2 regions of the Streptomyces sp. NPDC020801 genome follow, and region 1 is predicted to be linked to the other one. Evidence: riboswitches for the same ligand, from Rfam matches in the RefSeq annotation. Region 1 holds a riboswitch; the other holds the start of a gene.
What was found. A riboswitch is a leader RNA that binds a small molecule or an ion and turns the genes downstream of it on or off. The one in region 1 is predicted to bind cyclic di-AMP.
Positions count from the first base shown of each region.

Region 1 (3,834 bases):
CGGAGAAGTCCAGGGACGCCGCCAGGCGCTCGGCAGAGATGTTGGAGGCGGCGATGTGCCGCACCTTGCCCGCCTTCACCAGTTCGTCGAGCGCGCCGACGATCTCCTCGACCGGCACTTCCGGTTTGTCGAAGTGGGTGTAGTACAGGTCGATGTGGTCGGTGCCCAGACGCCGGAGAGAGGCGTCGGCGGCGGCCCTGATGTTGGCGGCGGTCAGCCCCTGGTAGTCGGGGTGCTGGCTGACCTTGGTGGCGATGACGACATCGGAGCGGTTGCCGCGCGCCTTCAGCCACTCGCCGATGATCGTCTCGGACTCGCCGCCCCGATTGCCCTCCACCCACGCGGAGTAGGAGTCGGCGGTGTCGACGAAGTTGCCGCCGGCGGCCCTGTAGGCGTCGAGGACGGCGAAGGACTGCGCCTGGTCGGCGGTCCAGCCGAAGACGTTGCCGCCGAGGGCGAGCGGGAAGACCTCGAGATCGGACGTGCCCAGCTTGCGTGGAGAAGTCATGTGCAACATCAACAACCGTGCCGGAGCGGCCCATTCCGGGAGCGCCGCATCCGGCCGCAAAGGTTGCGCAAACAGACGTGGGTCAGGTGGGCAACAGGCAGGGAGCAGGAACAGGCGTCAGGGGTTGAGGCCCTTGCTGCGCAGCCACGTCATCGGGTCGATGGCGGTGGCCTGGCCGTTCGGGTGGACCTCCAGGTGCACATGCGGGCCGGTGACGTTGCCCGTCGCGCCCACGCGGCCGATGACCTCGCCCGTCGTCACCTTCTGACCGACGCTGACGCTGATCGAGGACTGGTGGCAGAACCACAACTCGGTGCCGTCGTCGAGGGTGAGGATCGTGCGGTAGCCGTAGGCGCCGGCCCAGCCGGCCTCGGTGATGGTGCCGCTGTGGATCGCCTTGATCAGGGTGCCGGTGGGCGCGGCGAAGTCGAGGCCGGTGTGGTAGCCGGAGGACCACATGGAGCCGGGCTGCCCGAAGGTGCCGGTGATCGTGTACGAGGAGGTGGGCAGCGTGTACTGCTTGGCCAGCTCGGCCAGCTTCGCGGCCTCGGCCGCCTTCCTGGCCTCCTCGTCCGCCTTCTTCTTCGCGGCGGCGGCCTTGGCCTCGGCCTCCTGCTTGGCCTTGGCGGCAGCCTCGTCGGCCTGCTTGGCGGCGGCGGCCTCGGCGGCCGCCTCGGCCTTGGTGTCGAGCTGGGCCTGCTGCCGCTCGGCCTGGGCCATGATGCGGTTGCGCAGCGCCTCGCCCGCGTCGGAGGTGCCGCGGGCGGTGTCGGTGGAGGTGACGCCGACGGTGCTGAGCGCCTTCGCGGAGCCCTTCGGGGTGTCCTGGGAGTCGTGCGAGTCGTCGAACAGGGAGCCGACGGAGGGCAGGTCCGGCAGGGAGATCGACACCGGCGGCTTGCCGGTGTTGGCGCTGGCCATGCCGCCCGCGCCGACGGCGGCTATGACGCCGACGCCGAGAACGGTGGAGCTGCGGGCGAGCCCGCCGCCACGCTGCTTGCTGACGCGATGCCGGCCACGCACGGAGCGGACGGAGTCCTCGGTGGGGTTCCACTCCTCCCAGGGGCCCTCGTCGGCGCGTCGGCCTCCGTAGCCGAAGGTCTCGGTCCGCTGACTCGGCACGAACGGGGCTTCTGGGGCAGGCGGGTTGGACGCCACGCGGGCGTACTCCTTTCCTTCCGTGTCGCCTACCGGGTTAGCTGACGGGTTCGGAACGGGAAGGTCTCCTACGGGCGTGAACCATCCGTGTCGCCACGGTGGATTACGCCCGATTCACCCCAAGTTGGTGGTTCCCCGGTTCCCTTGCGGGATTCGGCGTGTGCGCACGGAGCCGCCTCTTGTGACGGCTGGGACGACCGCGCTGCGTTATCGAACGTTAATAGACGCGAGGCTCCGATTCCAAGACGTTCGGCTTGATCATTAAACCTTTTTGGCCAGGACTTACGGTCCACGAGCGGCGAAAACCGGGCGAGTTGACAAGAGTTCAGTAGCGCCGGGAGGTGTCACCTGCACACACGGCGGGGCGGCATTCGGTGATGGTGTGTCAGTTGTTATGCGCACCGACACCGTTCGGTCACCGCTCGTCACCATGGTCAAGGCCGTCGCACGGCAAGCGGCACCATGGCGGGGTGTGACGAGGAACACGTGCACCGGGACCTGCTCGATGGCGTCGAAGGCCTGCGTCGCAGGGTTACGGCCGGGCAAAACACTCAGGGCCGGAATCCGTTGATCGGATTCCGGCCCTGAGCCTTCAGTAGCGGGGACAGGATTTGAACCTGCGACCTCTGGGTTATGAGCCCAGCGAGCTACCGAGCTGCTCCACCCCGCGTCGTTGTGACTCCAGTGTACGTCATCTGCGGGGCAGGTTGCGCACACATTGGCCGCGGGCCCGCTCAGCCCAGCAGATGCCGGTTCGGCGCCTTGGCCCGCTCCTCGAGTTCCGGCACCACGACCACCTCGGCGCCCCCGGCCGTCAGCAGCCCGGTCCCGTCGGCCGCCTCGACGAACGTGTCCGGCTCCCGCCAGGCCGTGACCACCCGCCGTACCCCCGCGTCGAGAATCAGCCGGGCGCACGGGCGCGGGCGGGAGGCGCGTCGGGCGCACGGCTCCAGGCTGCTGTACACCGTGGCGCCAGTCAGCCGCGGATCCGCCGGGCCGACCTTGGCAAGCGCCGCCTCCTCCGCGTGCACGACGGGATCACCGGCCTCCCGCGAGTACCCGCGCGCGAGCTCGGTCCCGTCGGCGGCGACCACCACCGCTCCCACGCTGAACGCGGTCGGCGACGGCGGGCACTGCTCCGCCAACCGGCAGGCGACACGGAGCCAGTGCCGGTCGGCGGGGGCAGCGAGGCCGCCGGTACCGGGAGCCGTCGGCTCGTAGCGCATGAGGACGACGTCCCCGATGGCCCGGGTCTCCACCAGACGCAGCCGCCCACCCTGGTAGGCGCCCGGCCCGAACAGCCGCGGCGCCTCGGGGTCCCCCACGAACAACGGGGCCAGCACCAGCTGCACCTCGTCCACGAGTTGCTGCTGGAGCAACTGGGTGTGGACGGTCCCGCCGCCCTCCACCATGAGCCGTCGTACACCGCGCACGTCGTGCAGGTGCTCGAGCAGCAGCCGCCAGTCGAGCTCGGCGCCCAACGGCACGACGTCGGCGCCGATACCGGTCGCGTGCAGCCGCCGCGCCCCCTTGTCGGTCGTGTAGAGGACCTTGTCCCCGCCCGTGTGCCAGAAGAGCGCGTCCGGGTCCAGCTCGCCGGAGGCACTGACCGTGACCTTCAGCGGGTACTCCGGCCTTCCGCCGGCGAGCCGGGCGGCTCGCCGCTCCGGCGAGTTCACCAGCAGCCGGGGGTTGTCGGCGCGGAGGGTGCCGGCGCCGACCAGGATCGCGTCGGCGGACGCCCGTACCTCGTCGACCCGGTCGAAGTCGGCGGGGCCGGAGAGCAGCAGGCGCTCGGGGCCGGTGTCGTCCAGAAAGCCGTCGAGGGAGACGGCGGCGGACAGCAGGACGTACGGACGGGGCATCGGCGCACTCTCTCTCGGAGGCGGACGGGCCCGGTCACTCGGGTGGACCGGGCGACTTGGTTCAAGTTTGAAACAAACCTACACTGATGGCATGACGACCCGCTGGCTCACCCCCGAGGAGCAGCGCGCCTGGCGCGCCTACATCGCCGCCACCCTTCTCCTGGAGGACGCGCTCGACCGGCAGCTCCAGCAGGAGGCCGGCATGCCGCACATGTACTACTCCATCCTGTCGGCCCTCTCCGAGACGCCGGACCACAGGCTGCGCATGACCGATCTCGCCGAACGGCTGAAGATCACGCGCAG
Region 1 covers NZ_JBIRST010000046.1:1,616-5,449, reverse strand. The annotation lists gene ACH4UM_RS40815 (aldo/keto reductase) at 1-508, opposite strand, end outside; gene ACH4UM_RS40810 (M23 family metallopeptidase) at 626-1,666, opposite strand; cyclic di-AMP (ydaO/yuaA leader) riboswitch at 1,678-1,835, opposite strand; tRNA gene ACH4UM_RS40805 (tRNA-Met) at 2,263-2,336, opposite strand; gene ACH4UM_RS40800 (dihydrofolate reductase family protein) at 2,401-3,531, opposite strand; gene ACH4UM_RS40795 (MarR family winged helix-turn-helix transcriptional regulator) at 3,623-3,834, shown strand, end outside.

Region 2 (3,834 bases), on a different contig from region 1:
TCTTCAGGACCTTCTTCAGGGTGTGGTAGACCTCGGTGCCCCAGCGCAGGGCCTCGGAGAAGGACTCCGCGCCGATCGGGGCGATCATGAACTCCTGGATGTCCACGTTGGAGTCGGCGTGCGAGCCGCCGTTCAGGATGTTCATCATCGGCACCGGCAGCAGGTGCGCGTTCGGGCCGCCCAGGTAGCGGAACAGGGGCAGGTCGCTGGCCTCGGAGGCGGCGTGGGCGACGGCGAGGGAGACGCCGAGGATGGCGTTGGCGCCCAGCGAGCCCTTGTTGTCGGTGGCGTCCAGGTCGAACATGGCCTGGTCGATCAGGCGCTGCTCGGTGGCGTCGTAGCCGACCAGCTCCGGGCCGATCTGCTCGATGACGGCGAGGACGGCCTTCTCCACGCCCTTGCCCTGGTAGCGGTTGGGGTCACCGTCGCGGAGCTCGATGGCCTCGAAGGCGCCGGTGGAAGCGCCGGACGGGACGGCGGCACGACCCGTGCTGCCGTCGTCGAGGCCGACCTCGACCTCGACCGTGGGGTTGCCTCGGGAGTCCAGGATTTCCCGGGCTACGACGACGTCGATGGACGGCACGAGCATCTCCTTCGTGGATGTGACGCTGGTTGTGCGGGGCTGGTGTGCCTTGCGACTAGAGCCTAACCGCCGCGGGGCGTCGGCCGACCGACCGACCGTCCCGTGGACAGGGTGACCGTACACATTGTTCCTGCACGGAACAAAGGGAGAGGGGGAAACCGGGACCAGGAGGGGATGAAAAAGCCCCGCCCCGGTGCGTACGGGGGAACACGCACCGGGGCGGGGAGCCCGTGGGGATTGGGGGGAGCCCCACGTGGCCTCCGCAACCGGAGGCCACCTCTACGAGGGGCCTGTGGCCGGGCTACCGGCAGGCTGTCACTTCAGGTGCAGCTGCTGGCCCGGGTAGATGAGATTGGCGTCCTGGACGATGTCCTTGTTCAGCTCGAACAGCTTCTTCCAGCCGCCCTGGACGTGGCGCTTGGCGGCGATGGCGCTGAGGGTGTCGCCGGAGACCACCTTGTACTCGCCGTCGCCCTTCTTGACCTTCTTGCCGGTCGGGGTGGTGACGGTCTTCTTGGGGGCCGGACGCGTGGCGGAGCGGTTCGCGGCCTGCTGCCCGCCCGAGCGGGTGGTGGTGCTCTTGGTGGAGTTCTTCGGGGCGGAGGGGGCGCCGCCGGTGTACGCGGCGCCGGACAGGCCCTTGCCGCAGACCGGCCAGGCGCCCTTGCCCTGGCCCGCGAGGACCTTCTCGGCGACTGCTATCTGCTGCGACTTGGAGGCCAGGTCGGCGCGCGAGGCGTAGGCGGTGCCGCCGTACGCGGCCCAGGTGGAGTTGGTGAACTGCAGACCGCCGTAGAAGCCGTTGCCCGTGTTGATGGACCAGTTGCCGCCGGACTCGCACTGGGCGACCGCGTCCCACTCGGAGGCGGTGGCGGCGGAGGCGTTGCCGGCCGCCATCAGCGGGGCGGCGGCGACGGCGCCGGTGACACCGGCGAGCGCGAGGGTGCGGGTGGACCGCTGAAGGACGGTGGGACGGCGGTGCTTGCCCTTGCCGGAAAACAGCATGGATGGATCCCCTCACCGACGCCTGCGAGGTGAGCTGTCGGGTTCGGGCCGGTTGAGTTGCCCGGCCGTGCCCCTTTTGTGAGGCACGGCTCCACCCCTAGCCGCTCCGGCGAACTGCCCGGCACGGCACTTACCTTGGGTCCCCCGCTCCTGCCTGCGGCGCTTGACGCGACGACTGTTCCCGTACGGCCGCTGGCAGGATTCGGCGTTGCGGCAGCCGGGGCTCGCGGTGGCGAGCGGTCATGACCGTAGGCACGCGATCCGCCGAATTTCAAAGACGATCAGGGCTTCTGAGACTCATCCCACACTTTCACCGAATGGGACATTCGGCGCGAAGTGTGACGCGAACTCGCGCTACTTTGCGGTCGTTTCGACCGGGACATCCAGACTCTGACCGGCGACGATGTGGTTCGGGTCGGCACCGATGGCCTGCTCGTTCGCGGCGTAGAGCGCACGCCACCCGCCTTGGACGGCAAGGGAGTCGGCGATGGAGGCGAGGGAGTCGCCGGAGCGGACGGTGTAGGAGCTCTCCACCGACGCGCGCGCGTCCTCGTCGCCGCGCGAGGCGTGACGGCCCGCGGAGGCGGCCGTACGGCTGCCGGCCGGGTCCTCGGCGGCACTGCCGCCCCGATGCCGGCCGCCACCCAGCGCCCCGGTGTCCACCAGCGCCGAAGAACCACCACTCTGCCCCAAGTTGTCCGAGTCGCCGGACCCGGGGCTCATCGAGGGCGAGGCGCCGGGCGTTCCGGAGTCGCTCGCACCCGCAGTGGAGGACGAGTCGGACTTGGTCGAGTTGTCCGTTGTGGGCGAAGAGGCCGAGGAGGAGGGCTTGCCGGAGGGCCCGGTCGGCGATCCGGATGACCCGGAAGAACCCGAAGAACCAGATGAACCGGGCAAACCGGAAGTGTTCGCCGAAGAGCCGGGCGAACCGGATGATTTGGAGGAGCCCTGCGAGCCGTCCGACAGGCCGGGGTCCTTCACACCGGACGGGTTGGACGATCCGGATGACCCGGACGAGTTCGACGATCCGGACGAGCCGGACGAGTCATTCCCCACGCCGGTGTCGACGTTCGCCGCGCCGGAGTCCTTGCGGAGCCCGGAGAGCAGACCGCAGGTCGGCCAGGCGCCAGGACCGCGGTCGTCGAGTATCTTCTCGGCCACGGCTATCTGCTGGGACCGGCTGGCCTGGTCGGCACTCGGGGCGTAGTCGAGGCCGCCGTACTTCTCCCAGTCCTCCTGCGTCAACTGCAGGCCGCCGTAGTAGCCGTTGCCGTTGTCGGCGCTCCAGGAGCCGCCGCTCTCGCACTCCGCCACCTTGTCCCACGTGGTGCCGTCGGCAGCGCTCGCGGCGCCGGCGCCGAGGAGCGGGATGGCGATGGCGGATCCGGTCACTCCGGCGGCGACGAGGAGGGCCGGAGCCTGACGGGGGCGACGGTGACGACCGTTCCCGGAGAGCATGCGGAGACCTTTCGTGCGACAGCGGTGACCTGCGCGGCGGGTACAGCTCAGCGCCACGCTGATGCGTGAACGTATCGGGTGACGATCACTTGTCACAAGTTAATGCCGCGCAGATCACGTGAAGATCACGTAGTTGAACGCGTGTCATCTTTGCGCCCGCCGGGGACTCATACCGCCGGGGTGAACCGGACGGGCAGCGTACGCAGTCCGCGCATGATGAGTCCGCCACGCCAGCGCAGGTCGGCCGGTTCGGCGCCGAGCTGAAGGTCCGGCAGCCGGGTGAGCAGGGTGGCCAGCGCGGTCTGGCCCTCCAGGCGGGCGAGCGGGGCGCCCAGGCAGTAGTGGATGCCGTGGCCGTATCCCAGGTGCTGGTTGTCGCGCCGGGCGAGGTCGAGGGTGTCCGGGTCGGCGAACCGCGCCGGGTCCCGGTCGGCGGCGGCCAGGACGACCAGGACCGGATCGCCGGCGGCGATGTCCTGCCCGCCGATGGTGAGCGGGCGGGTGGCGAACCGCCAGGTGGCCAGCTCCACGGGGCCGTCGTAGCGCAGGAGTTCCTCCACCCCGGTCTCCAGCAGGCCGCGTTCCCCGGCCGCGAGGGAGGTCTGCAGCCGCTGCCGCTGTCCGGGGTGGGTGAGGAGGGCGTAGGTGCCGTTGCCGATGAGGTTGACGGTGGTCTCGAAACCGGCGAACAAGAGGATGAAGGCCATGGCGGCGGCCTCGTTCTCGGTGAGGTGCTCGCCGTGGTCGGAGGCGCGGATCAGGCCGGAGATGAGGTCCTCGCCCGGGCC
Region 2 covers NZ_JBIRST010000014.1:103,303-107,136, reverse strand. The annotation lists gene eno (phosphopyruvate hydratase) at 1-589, opposite strand, end outside; gene ACH4UM_RS26830 (transglycosylase family protein) at 899-1,588, opposite strand; cyclic di-AMP (ydaO/yuaA leader) riboswitch at 1,593-1,760, opposite strand; gene ACH4UM_RS26825 (transglycosylase family protein) at 1,943-3,046, opposite strand; gene ACH4UM_RS26820 (cytochrome P450) at 3,214-3,834, opposite strand, start outside.
Region 2: it holds a riboswitch for cyclic di-AMP, as region 1 does, so the genes downstream of both, ACH4UM_RS26830 (transglycosylase family protein) here and ACH4UM_RS40810 (M23 family metallopeptidase) in region 1, are expected to answer to the same signal.